Regions from separate parts of the Fictibacillus sp. 7GRE50 genome, predicted to be linked through region 2. Evidence: riboswitches for the same ligand, from Rfam matches in the RefSeq annotation. Region 2 holds a riboswitch; each other region holds the start of a gene.
The links. A riboswitch is a leader RNA that binds a small molecule or an ion and turns the genes downstream of it on or off. The one in region 2 is predicted to bind thiamine pyrophosphate.
Positions count from the first base shown of each region.

Region 1: it holds a riboswitch for thiamine pyrophosphate, as region 2 does, so the genes downstream of both, tenA (thiaminase II) here and thiD (bifunctional hydroxymethylpyrimidine kinase/phosphomethylpyrimidine kinase) in region 2, are expected to answer to the same signal.
Region 3: it holds a riboswitch for thiamine pyrophosphate, as region 2 does, so the genes downstream of both, tenI (thiazole tautomerase TenI) here and thiD (bifunctional hydroxymethylpyrimidine kinase/phosphomethylpyrimidine kinase) in region 2, are expected to answer to the same signal.
Region 4: it holds a riboswitch for thiamine pyrophosphate, as region 2 does, so the genes downstream of both, thiT (energy-coupled thiamine transporter ThiT) here and thiD (bifunctional hydroxymethylpyrimidine kinase/phosphomethylpyrimidine kinase) in region 2, are expected to answer to the same signal.

Region 1 covers NZ_JACZDW010000003.1:152,456-155,664, forward strand. Annotated here, with positions in the region: gene IHV12_RS12000 (ABC transporter ATP-binding protein) at 1-147, opposite strand, end outside; gene IHV12_RS12005 (ECF transporter S component) at 161-742, opposite strand; gene tenA (thiaminase II) at 744-1,448, opposite strand; TPP riboswitch at 1,534-1,641, opposite strand; gene IHV12_RS12015 (manganese-dependent inorganic pyrophosphatase) at 1,777-2,706, opposite strand; gene IHV12_RS12020 (glutamate synthase subunit beta) at 2,812-3,209, opposite strand, start outside.
Region 2 covers NZ_JACZDW010000002.1:86,165-89,373, forward strand. Annotated here, with positions in the region: gene thiM (hydroxyethylthiazole kinase) at 1-725, opposite strand, end outside; gene thiD (bifunctional hydroxymethylpyrimidine kinase/phosphomethylpyrimidine kinase) at 712-1,524, opposite strand; TPP riboswitch at 1,620-1,725, opposite strand; gene IHV12_RS07490 (IDEAL domain-containing protein) at 2,095-2,325, shown strand; gene IHV12_RS07495 (DUF4349 domain-containing protein) at 2,453-3,209, opposite strand, start outside.
Region 3 covers NZ_JACZDW010000001.1:1,109,091-1,112,299, forward strand. Annotated here, with positions in the region: gene thiO (glycine oxidase ThiO) at 1-955, opposite strand, end outside; gene tenI (thiazole tautomerase TenI) at 939-1,559, opposite strand; TPP riboswitch at 1,629-1,735, opposite strand; gene IHV12_RS05415 (YjiH family protein) at 1,802-3,100, opposite strand.
Region 4 covers NZ_JACZDW010000003.1:442,207-445,415, reverse strand. Annotated here, with positions in the region: gene rsgA (ribosome small subunit-dependent GTPase A) at 1-626, shown strand, start outside; gene rpe (ribulose-phosphate 3-epimerase) at 626-1,273, shown strand; TPP riboswitch at 1,295-1,401, shown strand; gene thiT (energy-coupled thiamine transporter ThiT) at 1,493-2,062, shown strand; gene IHV12_RS13445 (thiamine diphosphokinase) at 2,059-2,703, shown strand; gene spoVM (stage V sporulation protein SpoVM) at 2,808-2,888, shown strand; gene rpmB (50S ribosomal protein L28) at 3,124-3,209, opposite strand, start outside.

The sequences.
Region 1 (3,209 bases), on a different contig from region 2:
CAACAATGTGGATTTGCCACATCCGGAGGTGCCAAGAAGAAGCACTTTTTCACCACGATTAATAGACAAACTCATATCTCTAAACAGCATTTTTGATTCGCCCGGAAACTTTAATCTCAGATTTCTCACAGAAGTTACGCTTGTCATCCAACCACCTCAGTTATTGATCTAACGCTTCATGATCCTTTTTTGACGAAGATCGTACTAAATTCGTCACACCTGTAGCCTCTAAAGCTTTTGCAATAGAAACGGCAAACAATCCTGTAAACAAGATAGAACCGATTATTCTAAATACGATAAATAATGTTAGATTCCATGTTGAAAGATCACCGATATATCCTTTGTAAAAGTCCATGATTAAAGATCCTGCACATGAACCTAGTGCAGCAAGTGAGATGACGAAAAGGTCAAATCGTTTATAACGAAATGCGAATAGGATAAATTCTGCAAACAATCCTTGAATCAGTCCGTATAGTAACACTTCAAGTCCAAATTCAGAACCCATCAAAAATTCTCCTGAAGAAGCAGCAATTTCAGCCAATAGGGCAACTCCAGGCTTTCGAATGATTAGGAATGCAACGGTCGCCGCCATGAACCACATCCCATATATCAACTGATCGATGTGAAGGCCAAACGGTTTTACGGCATAATATAGAGGTCCCCAAATCTTATACAGTATGCCAAATGCGATAGAGATTACGATTGTTACAAGGATATCCGTTAACTTTAACCCCTTTTGCATACTACCCTTCACTCCCGATCGTCGACGTGGTCAGGCTGAATGGAATCGGCCATTTTTCCAATGTATAAGCCATCTCCCAGAAGGAATACTCGTACTGACAACTGATCAAGAAATGTTGAATCATCTTATTTCTCTCCACATCGCTTGCTTTTTCAGCCAATTGATTCAGTCTATCAATCTGCTCTTGTACAAGTTCTGTGAACCATTCACCGCCATATGCAGCGATCCACTCTTGATAGATGGATTCTTGTGGTGTCGCCCCTTTGAATGTTTCACCAATCTCTTGATAGATCCAATAACAAGGCAGAATTGCTGCGATAATTTCTCCCAAACTTCCAGACTCTGCAACTCGGTAAAGGTGAGATGTATAATGGTAAGCAGTGGGAGCAGGTTCAAAATCAGCTAGTTCTTCTTCTGTCACTCCAAGCTGTTTCATAAATGTCTCATGAAGTCCTAACTCCGCGTCATTTGTACCTTGTGCATGTGCTGCCATTCTAGAAGTCGTATACAAATCTTCAGCTCTTGCAGCCCCCATCGCTTGTATTCTTGCAAAATGAGATAAATAATACGAATCTTGTAATACATAGTACCTGAACCGTTCTAAAGAAAGGTCACCATCTGCAATTCCCTTCACAAATGGATGTTGAAGGTTCGCTTCCCAAATAGAAGCCGCTCTTTCTCGCAAGATATCAGTAAATGTGTTCATATGAATCCTCCTTGTTTTATCCAACAAAAAAACCACTCTCAGCTAAGAAAGTGGTTGTATATGGAGAATTCAAAACAGGAATAAAGACTCCGCAACACCACTTCCCTACGCTGGTATAATCCAGATCAGGTTCTAAGAGTCTCAAAGTCGCACTTTGATCTCAGCCTTATAAAAGGCACCCCTAGTGGTTCGTTTTTATATAGTTGGTTTCTGTCTTAAATGATAGCAGTCTCTTTTAGATTGTCAACTATTTTTAAGAAACACGAACTTTGTATAACAAAGTAAAAGGGCAAAGCCGTAGTATGGCATTACCCTTTAAAATCTTCATTTATTTGCTCATCGCTTCTGTTAAAACAGGTACGATTTGTTTTTTACGGGAAACAACACCTTTAAGGATGGCTGTATTGTTTTCTAATTTAACGTTATAAGCTTCTTCAACAGATTGTGATCTCTTACCAAGAGCTAACGCTGTCGAGTCATTGGTTAAAATATCTGTTACCACAAACATAAACAGGTCTAGACCTTTGTCTGCAATCACTTTCGTAATCGCTGATTCCAAGTCTTCTTGATGCTTTAATACATCGCTAGCATCAACCGTATTCACTTGAGCAACTTCAATTTTGTTTTCACCAATGTTAAATTCTTTAGCATCAAGTGAAATCAATTCTTCAACAGATTTATCACTTAAGTCAGCACCTGCTTTTAGCATTTCTAGACCATACTTTTCCGCATCTACACCAGCAATTTCAGCAAGCTCGCGTGCTGCGGCAACATCTTCTTCTGTACAAGTAGGTGATTTAAACAACAATGAGTCAGAAATAATGGCAGAAAGCATAAGTCCGGCAATGTTCTTCTCAACTTGAACGCCTTTCTCTTTGTACATCTTGTTTAGGATTGTAGCTGTACAGCCAACAGGTTCAGCACGATAGTATAAAGGATCGCTTGTTTCAAAATTCGCGATACGATGATGGTCAATAACTTCTAATACTCTTACTTTGTCAATGTCATTTGCACTTTGTTGACGTTCATTATGGTCAACTAAGATTACCGCGTTTGCTTCAGCAGAGACATGTTCAACTAAACGAGGAAGTTCAGCTTTAAAATAATCTAATGCATATTGTGTTTCACCATTGATCTCACCTAGGCGAATAGCTTCTACATTTTGTCCTAATTTAGTCTTCAAGTCAGCGTAAACGAGAGCTGATGTAATCGTGTCAGTATCTGGATTTTTGTGTCCAAAAATAAGTACTTTTTCCATGCGTCTACTCCTTATAAATAAAAGAATTGTTTTAGCCTAAGACCTATTTTATCATATATAAAAAGCTTTTGGCTTTTGGAGTTTATTGTAGCATGGAAAAAAGTATTAAGGCAAAACCGTACTTCCCATCAACGATAGATCCACTTGACGTGCACAATCACGTCCTTCTTGGATCGCCCAAACGATTAAACTTTGACCACGTCTAGAATCACCTGCTGCAAATACTCCATCTACATTTGTTCTATAGTCACCATGTTTAGCATCTACTTTGTTATGTTTGACTTCAACACCAAATTCTTTTAAGACTGGCAGTTCTGTACCCTCAAAACCGATCGCGATGAAAACAAGATCAGCTGGCCAGATTTTTTCAGATCCAGGAATTTCTTCAAAAACCATATTTCCTGCATCATCTGATGTTCTTTTCATCTGAATCGTATGAAGTTCTTTTAATCGACCATTATGATCTGATACGATTTTTTTCGTTTGAACGGAGTACTCTCTTG
Region 2 (3,209 bases):
GCGGTTCGTTCTAAGACTGGCATGTTTACTGTCTCCTTCGTGACTTCTTTTTTCAGGTTGGCTTGATATAGAGCTACCATTGAGGTAGCAAAGCATCCTGTCCCTGTGACATAAGAAAGCATCGGATCCCCATGAGAAAGCACGATAGCTTTTTCACCATCTGAAATAACATCCTTACTTCCAGTCATGGCGATAAGACAGCCTGTTTGCTTTGCCGCAGCCCCCGCAAGCTTGATCAGATCATCTTCAGACGTCGCCAAATCACCATCCACACCTTTTCCTTCCCAAGCCCCTTCAGCCAGAAACTGCATTTCAGCAGCATTTCCGCAAATTGTCAGAATTGTTCGGGGTCTGACCCCCTTAAATTCTGAATATTCAAACAACAACTTCTTTACGAGCTCTTGCCTGAATGATGATAGACCTACTCCTACTGGATCAAGGACAACTGGAACCTCAGCGTACAATGCTTTACGAAGTGCGAGTATCATAGATTTTGCTGAAGCTTCATCTATTGTTCCAATGTTCAGGACTAACGCATCGGCAACCCCTACAGCTTCTTCAACTTCACATGCGTCATGCACCATCATTGGACTCCCTCCTGCTGAGAGGACTCCATTGGCCAGAAAGTTCATGGTGACATTATTCGTTATATGATGAATGAGTGGCTTTTCTGCTCTAATCTGTGAAACAAACGTTTTCCATTCTTGTATCCTAGTATTGTTCATGTGCAATCCTCCTATAGGCAAAATGATTGACCGGTCCATGACCTGAACCAACATCGATTCCATGTTCAATTGCGGTCTGTATATATTTCTTAGCATGCACGATCGCACTATCGACCTTTTTCCCGTATGCAAGCTCTGCAGCCAATGCTGCTGAAAACGTACAACCCGTTCCGTGAGTATTTTTCGTTTGAATCCGCTTCTCTACAAGTTCAATCATCTCTATGCCATTAAATACGAGATCCGAAACAAATTCACCGTTTCCAAAGTGTCCGCCTTTTACTACAACATGATCAGCACCCGAATCAAACAAAACTCTTGCCGCCTCTTCTCTAGCCTCGCTGCTGTTTATCGTTATACCTGTTAATGCTTCAGCTTCAGGAATGTTTGGTGTGACGATCTTCGCGAGCGGTAGCATACATGTTTTCATAGCATGTAATGCTTCTTCTCCTAACAATGTTGCCCCACCTTTTGCGATCATAACTGGATCGACCACTACGTTTTTCCATCCGAATTTAGTTATCATATAAGCTGTTCTCTCAATATAATCACCTGAAAAGAGCATTCCAGTCTTTATCGCATCCGGCGTCAAGTCACTGCCTATAGACGCTAACTGAGCTTCTAAACCTTCTATAGAAACTGGATATACGCCTTGAACGCCTGTCGTATTCTGTGCAGTGACTGCCGTAAGGACCGACATACCATACACGCCTAATTCTTGAAACGTCTTTAGATCAGCCTGAATACCTGCACCACCGCCACTATCTGATCCTGCAATCGTAAGTGCTTTACTTACCTTTATCAGTTGTCCCATATTCATCTACCTCCTAATTCCTAATGCAAAAAAAGCCACCCGCTGATTGGCGGGTGGCTTAAAATTTCATTTCATAAAGGAAACTGTTATCCACACCGCTTCCCTACGCCAGTATGAACTGGATCAGGTTCAAAGGGTCGAAGGTCATAACCTTCTCTCAGCTTAAAATAAGCACCCCTAGCGAAAATGACATTATTGAGTTAACACAATCCTACTCATACATAAACAATAATGTCAATTATTTTTAGGTTACGTGTTTCAAAAAGTTTAACCATCTTTAAATACGGGGAAATAATAACTAACACACTATTACAACATAAAAAAAATAGAATTTAAACAATTGTAACAAAGAGCAGCAAACAGAAATAAAAATGACAAATCATTAACATTTTTTCCAAAAGGTGGTGAAAACATAGCACTTTAGATACAATGTATAAATTTTTTCAGAATTTTCAAATAAAATGGTTGTCATTAGGCATCTTGCTCAGTATACTAGTAGAAACCTAGAAACATAAAAGGTTAATTGGATAGGGAGATAATTTTAAGGAGGGAAACAGGATGAAAGACAAAAACACTTCTTTTAACAAGAACCAAAATGAGATGGTGCAATACAAACAACAAAAAAGAGACCCATTTGCCTTCAGCCTTATTGCCCAAATGGTATTAGATGAGGCCCTTCACAATTATTACAAAGCGTATTATGAGAGAGAAATTGACATTGCCTTGGATACAAAAGATAAAGAACGTTTTATGAAATTAAGCGCAGAATACAAAGCGTTTCTCAGCTAGTGCTTTAAAACGGCACACCACTTAAAAGGTGCCGTAAGAGCCAAAACACCCTTTCAGCAAACGGATCATCCGTGCTGCAGAGGGTGTTTCTGACGTCCCAGTTACTGACAAGTTAAACACACATCTCTTAAGACATAGTTGTCGGTGATTCCGGCTTTTTCTTTTGTTCTGTTTTTCGTCTCCGCCACCATACATAAACCACAATAATTACGATCAGCCAAATCGGTGCTAATCCTAAAATACTCACTACAATTAATGAAATCGCAGACATTAAAAAGTTCACCGTATCCATAAAAAGCACCTTCGTTTTTGCCCACGTATTTAACCCTTCTGTTTGAAGTTCTTGCGCTTTTAAATTTTTCACTTCAAATTGTATCGTAACCGTTGAGTAATCACTTTGATTTTTCAAAAAGTTTAAGCGCCCTTCTACCTGTTCTATCTCTTCTTGTACGGCAGCTAGGTCACCAGATATCTTTAATAAGTCTTCTGTCTTCTGTGCGTCCTTCATAAAAGCCTCAAGACGTTCCCTAACTTGTTGCTTTGCTTTCAACCGTGAAGTCAGATCAACATATTCTTCTGTAACGTCTTCTCCAGTAACATTTTCGTATGGTGTTCCTTTACTTAAACTTCGAACATCATCTAAAAACACACGAAAACTTTTCATCGGCACACGAACAACCATCACACCAGATTCATCATTCTTTTCACCTATACTAGTAGTAGACTCAACGATATATCCGCCTGTCTTCTCTGCCGTTTCTCGAACAGTCTCCATCGAGCTTTGCAATTTATCCACTGCGATCATGAGTTCAGCGTTATAAATTACTTTCCTTTGGTTTTTTAGTTGCTGTTCCGCTTTATCATTATCTGATTCACCATTCCTA
Region 3 (3,209 bases), on a different contig from region 2:
GTGGAGAAGGACCGATATAGGGTTGACCGGATAGCGTTTGTGGCCTGATGCCTCCCCATGCTTTTTCAAAATGAGCACCACTTAGTTCAGGAACGATCTGTTTCGCCTTCTCCATCAATTCAAAGAGACCTGAAAATGTTACCTCTTCATCAAAGACGTGTGGTGTACTTGTCGCGCCAACAAAAATTTGGTTTTCTCGCTTTGGAACGAGGTAACAGTTTTTGTATTTTACCGTACCTGTGAGTAGTGGACGCTGTGTTTTAAAAGAAAGACATTCCCCTTTTACAGGCACCATTTTTAGTGAAGGCTCTATCTCCGAGCTCCACACCCCACAAGCTACTATGACGGAATCAGCATGAAACGTTTCCTTCGTTGTTACGACACCTGTCACTCTGTTGTTGGTTTGGAGAAGCTCAACCACTTCCGTACGCTCTTTTATCTCGGCACCGAGAATTTTTGCGGACTGATAAAGGGCGCGAGTAAGCTTAACAGGTGACACTTGAGCATCTTTTTCAAAATAGAGAGCTCCCTTTACAAGTGAGGATAATGCGGGTTCTTTTATGATCAGTTCTTCAGCTGAAAGCCAGAAAACCTCTTCATCTTGATCTCGACGCTTGGCCGCTTCTCTTTTTAAATCATCCGCTTCTTCCTCTGTAAACGCGAGTTCATAAATCCCCTTCTGGATCAGTTCGATGTCTATCCCACAAACATCGAAAAGCTCCTGTGATAAAGGGGTGAAGGCATTCCGACTCTCTTTTGCGAGCAGATAGAGTGGATGATCGGTCTCAAACTCCATCTCTGCACCGAGCATGCCAGCTGCAGCACTTGAAGCCCTGCTCCCAATTGTTTCTTTTTCAAGAAGCAGCACACGTTTGTTTCGTTTACAAAGCTCATAGGCGATGGAACAGCCGATCACGCCGCCTCCAATAATGATGGCATCATACGTTGTGCGCATCCCACACCTCCAGTTGTTGTTTATACAGCTTCACCGCTTGTAGTGGTGATTTTGCTTCTAAAATGCCTGACATCACGGCGATTCCAGATGCACCTGTTCCGATGACATTCCGTACGTTTTCTGGTGTAATGCCTCCGATCGCGATGACCGGAATTGTGATTTGATCTACCACACGTTGAAGCTGATCTAACCCTCTTGGCTCTGCACCACGTTTGGAGTCCGTTTTAAAAATATGACCATACATGATGAAGTCGGCGCCGTTTTGTTCAGCATCCTGTGCTTCTGAAACAGAATGAACAGAGCAGCCGATCAGCATTTCAGGCAGAGCTCTTCGCACTTGTGACACATCTAAACTGTGGTGTGTCAGCTGAACACCTTTTACACCTGTACAAAGCGCTACATCCACCCGATCATTTGCGATAATTTTAGAGGGAGGCACTCCAGCTTTCTGCAGACGTTCGATAAGATGACTGACTTCTTTGGCAGACTTTGTTTTTTCTCGTACATGCAGCGCCGTGATGTACGGATGAATGAGTATCGCTATCTTAACCAACTCTTCATCACTTTGCCTTCCCGTAGTAATTACATGAAGCTGTTTTTCCACAATAAAAAAACACCTCCTTTATGCAGCAAAGAGGTGGTTTCACAGTTTTAAGAATTTATAGCGAAGTATCTGATCCACACACCACTTCCCTACGCTGGTTCTAACCAAATCAGGTTCCAAGGGTCTTAAAGTTCACTCTAATCTCAGCCTTAACAAAGGCACCCCTAGTGGTAATGACTATTTAATTTTTATATACTACTATTCTATCGATAAAGGGCTTTCATAACAACCAGTAAAAGTATTTATAGGAATAAATAAGCTAGCGGAGTCGCTATAATCAATGCCAACACCGTGCGTTGGAACCAGATAACTAGTAGTTTTGGAACACTGATTGGGATTTCTGTTGAGAGTACACAAGGAATACTAGCTGAGAAAAACAGAATGGAAGCTACGGATACGACACCGATTACGAATTTCGTGACAAGCGCCGCTTCCGCTACTAAGAGTGCAGGCAGGAACATTTCAGCAACCCCGATGGAAGCCGCTTTTGCCGCAAGCATAGCGTCGGGAAGCTGCAGCGCCCATGTGATCGGGTAGAAAACGTAACCCAGCCAGTCAAAGACAGGCGTGTATTCTGCCAACAAAAGGGCGATTAAACCGACACTCATAATGGAAGGCAATATACTCATCGCCATCAGAAAGCCATCTCTTAAATTAGACCAAATGTTAGTCAAGAATGCAGGGGCGTTCTGAGATGAATCCATCGCGTTTCGCCAAGCCGTTTGCAAGTATTTCTCATTCACCTCTTCTTCCGGCTGACCTTCCCCACCAGAATACGTATCATCCATTCTGCTTAACGGACGAAGTCTCACTGTGATTGCCGTTACTAAGAAAGTTACCACAAGCGTCGTCCAGAAGTAGGTGTTCCACATTTCCATCAGACCTAGCGTTTTTGCCACAATGATCATGAACGTTGCAGAAACGGTAGAGAAACCAGTTGCAATGATAGCTGCTTCTTTCACCGTATACTTTCCTTCTTTAAACACGCGGTTCGTGATGAGTAGACCGATCGAATAACTGCCGACAAATGAAGCGACGGCATCAACCGCTGACCTGCCCGGCGTTTTCCAGATAGGTCTCATGATCTTTTGCACGAGCACCCCAATAAACTCCATCAGACCATATCCTACAATAAAGGCAAGGAAGACAGCGCCGAGTGGAACGAGCAACCCAACAGGGATCACGAGTTTCTCAAATAAGAACGGTCCCATGTTCGGATCGCTTAACCAGCTCGGACCCCATTCAAAGTAAAGTAGGACAGCTGCAACGAGTCCCACAACTTTTAGCAATGAGAAGGTGGTCATGACTCGGTCTTTGTTCCACGTTTTTTTGTAGAACGGATAAACAGCACCGAGCAATATGACGAGCAATGCATAAAGCGGTACAGCTTCACCCGCTGTATCTCTCACCCATGTTACAAGATGATCGAGTGGGATCGATGACTTTCCTTTCACTGTGATCGGAATGAAGAACATGAAAATACCAACTGCACTGAACAAAAGAAATTTTAACGAATGAGACCAAGAACCTGCAGTTTTCATAACTTCCAACTCCCTTTCCGCTTGATAAGCCTGTGCTTGTCAGGCTCTCTCTACATCATATCGGGACAAAGTTCGAAATATGACGAGTCGTGCTTGTACAATTTTTATA
Region 4 (3,209 bases), on a different contig from region 2:
ATTTTAGCACGCTTTTATTAGATCGCTTCCTTGTTCATATTGAAGCGAACGATATCTTACCTGTTATTTGTATCTCAAAAATGGATCTTATACAGAAACCTGAAGAGATCGAGGAAATCAACCATTATATAGAGGCGTACAAAACATTAGGTTATGAAGTCATTCCAACTTCGACGAAAACAGATGATAGTCTTGAAATGTTCTATCCACTTTTCAAAGATAAAGTTACCGTTTTTGCAGGGCAGTCTGGAGTTGGTAAATCTTCCCTTTTGAATGCGATCAATCCAGAGCTTATGCTTGAGACAAATGAGATTTCAAGCCATTTAGGCCGAGGGAAGCACACGACTCGTCATGTGGAACTCATTCTCTTTGGTAATGGCTTAGTTGCTGACACGCCTGGGTTCAGCTCGCTAGATTTCTTAAATATTGAAGCGGAAGACTTATCGATGTACTTCCCAGAAATGGACGAGCTTCGGGGCGATTGCAAATTTAGAGGGTGCTCACATACGTCTGAACCGAAATGTGCAGTTAAAAAAGGGGTAGAGGACGGAGTCGTTCCAAAGTTCCGCTACGACCATTACGTAAGTTTTTTACAAGAAATTAAAGATCAAAAACGGAGGTACTGATGATTAAAATAGCTCCATCTATTCTGTCGGCTGACTTCTCAAGGTTAGGCGATGATATAAAAGCAGTAGAAGAAGCGGGTGCGGATTATATTCATGTTGATGTGATGGATGGCCATTTCGTACCAAACATCACGATCGGACCACTTGTTGTTCAAGCGATCCGACCTGTTACAAAACTTCCGTTAGATGTACATCTCATGATTGAAAATCCAGATCGATACATTGAAGAATTTGCAAAAGCAGGTGCTGATATTATTTCTGTGCATGTTGAAGCATCACCTCATCTACATCGAACGGTTCAACTTATTAAACAACAAGGTGTAAAAGCGGGTGTGGTGATTAATCCAGCAACACCAGTCGATTCTATCAAACACATAATACAAGATGTTGACCTTGTGTTGTTAATGACTGTTAATCCTGGGTTTGGTGGACAAGCATTCATAGAGAGCGTAGTGCCCAAGATCAAAGAGGTGTCCGATCTCGTACAAACACAAGGATTGAACGTTGAGATTGAAGTTGATGGCGGTGTAAATCCAGAAACAGCTCGTCTTTGTGTGGAAGCTGGTGCGAATGTATTAGTTGCTGGTTCTGCCATTTATGGGAAGAAAGATTTAAAGGATGCAATAAAAGCCATTCGTGGTGTATAATTGATTAAAGAAAATTAAATAAGCAACCACAGGGGGAGTCCTTTAAAGGGCTGAGAGGGGAGTGTTCTCCCGACCCTTTGAACCTGAAGCTGGATCATACCTGCGTAGGGATGTGGAGTCGTATGACTTTTTGAATGTAAATCTAAAAAGCAACCGAGCTCACATGCCGGTTGCTTTTTTTGTTTTTCTGTTAGCATAGAAAATAGGGGGTTATCATGTATGAAAGCAAACAACATATCATTATTAACAGAAATCGCTATCATGTCTGCTTTATCATTGATTTTAGGTTTAATTAAATTTGCTGGTCCTTGGCCACAAGGTGGTTCTGTTTCGTTAGAGATGGTTCCAATCTTTTTAATGGCTTTTAGAAGAGGGCTAAAGGCAGGGGTGCTTACAGGCTTAGCTGTAGGACTGCTTCAGCTTCTTGTGAATCCTTATGTTATTCATCCAGCACAGATGATCTTAGACTATCCGTTAGCGTTCGCTCTAGCGGGCGTTGCGGGGGCATTTGCACCGTCTATCACTCAAGGTGCCAGCAAGAGAACGTTCTTGATGGTTATAGGAATTTTCGTAGGTTGCTTGTTAAGAACGATCTCACATGTATTATCAGGGGTTATATTCTTTAGTGATCTAGCAGAAGAGATGAACATATGGCTCTATTCGTTCTTATACAACGGATCGTTCATGGTCGTTATTTTCGGGATTACTGCTCTAGTCGTTATACTACTAACAAACACAGCTCCTAAACTACTGCACGCTGCTCATAACGGTCGCCATCAAGCAGCATGAAGATAAGCATAGTTGCAGGAGGTCCGGAGCATTTGATTCCTGATTTGAAGGCATATGATCTATCATCGGATCATATTTGGATCGGTGTCGATAGAGGAACCCTCTTTTTATTGAGAAATGATATCTTTCCACAGTATGCATTTGGTGATTTTGATTCTGTTTCAGATGATGAGAGAAGAAGTATAATGAACTCTTCGATAAAAGTGAATCAATACCGATCAGAAAAAGATTCCACTGACATGGAGATTGCACTAGAGTGGGCGTTGAAACAGAATCCAGAACAAATACTCATATTCGGTGCGACTGGTGGAAGGTTAGATCACGAACTGATGAACATCCAACTTTTATTTAAAAGTCGGAGTAATCATGCAGATGTAAGGATAAAGGATACAAGGAATGAGATCTCACTTCATCTACCTGGATGTTATGAAATTGAGCAAGATCACAGATACTCATATATCTCATTTCTGGCTCAAAGTGAAGAAGTGACAGGCATCACCTTAGAGGGATTTAAATACCCGTTAAACCAAGCTAAACTTCAGGCTGGTTCATCGTTATGTGTTTCCAATGAGCTTGTAAATAAAAGTGGTACTTATTCTTTTGACTCCGGCATAATATTGATGGTAAAGAGCCGTGATTAAAAAATCACGGAATACAGGCCCCAAAGCACCTTTTTATAAAAAGGGGAATAAAGTATTTATTGTTTAGCTCTTATCATTTTTTATGGGCCTGGAGGAGGGGTAAGATGAAATTTTATACCATTAAACTTCCTAAATTTTTGGGAGGCTTCGTACGTGCCGTCTTAGGTTCTTTCAAAAAAGGATAACAAACAAAAAAAGCGCCTGTGCGCTTTTTTTGTTTGTTTTTTATGAGTGGTTCTATGAAAGCAGTTCTTTCCGCTCCAGATTGGATGATTTACTGTCCAGTTTAAAGAAAATACTGTCCGCTTTCAGCTTTTTACTGTCGACTTTTTTTAAAATACTGTCCACTTGGATCTATTTTGGTCTTCAAAGAGCTTTTTGGGCAAAGAAAAAAACAGCAGCGGTTGCTGCTGTTTTTATTTATACACGTTCAACTTTGCCAGATTTAAGGGCACGAGCAGATACGTATACGCGTTTAGGCTTTCCGTCCACAAGAATACGAACCT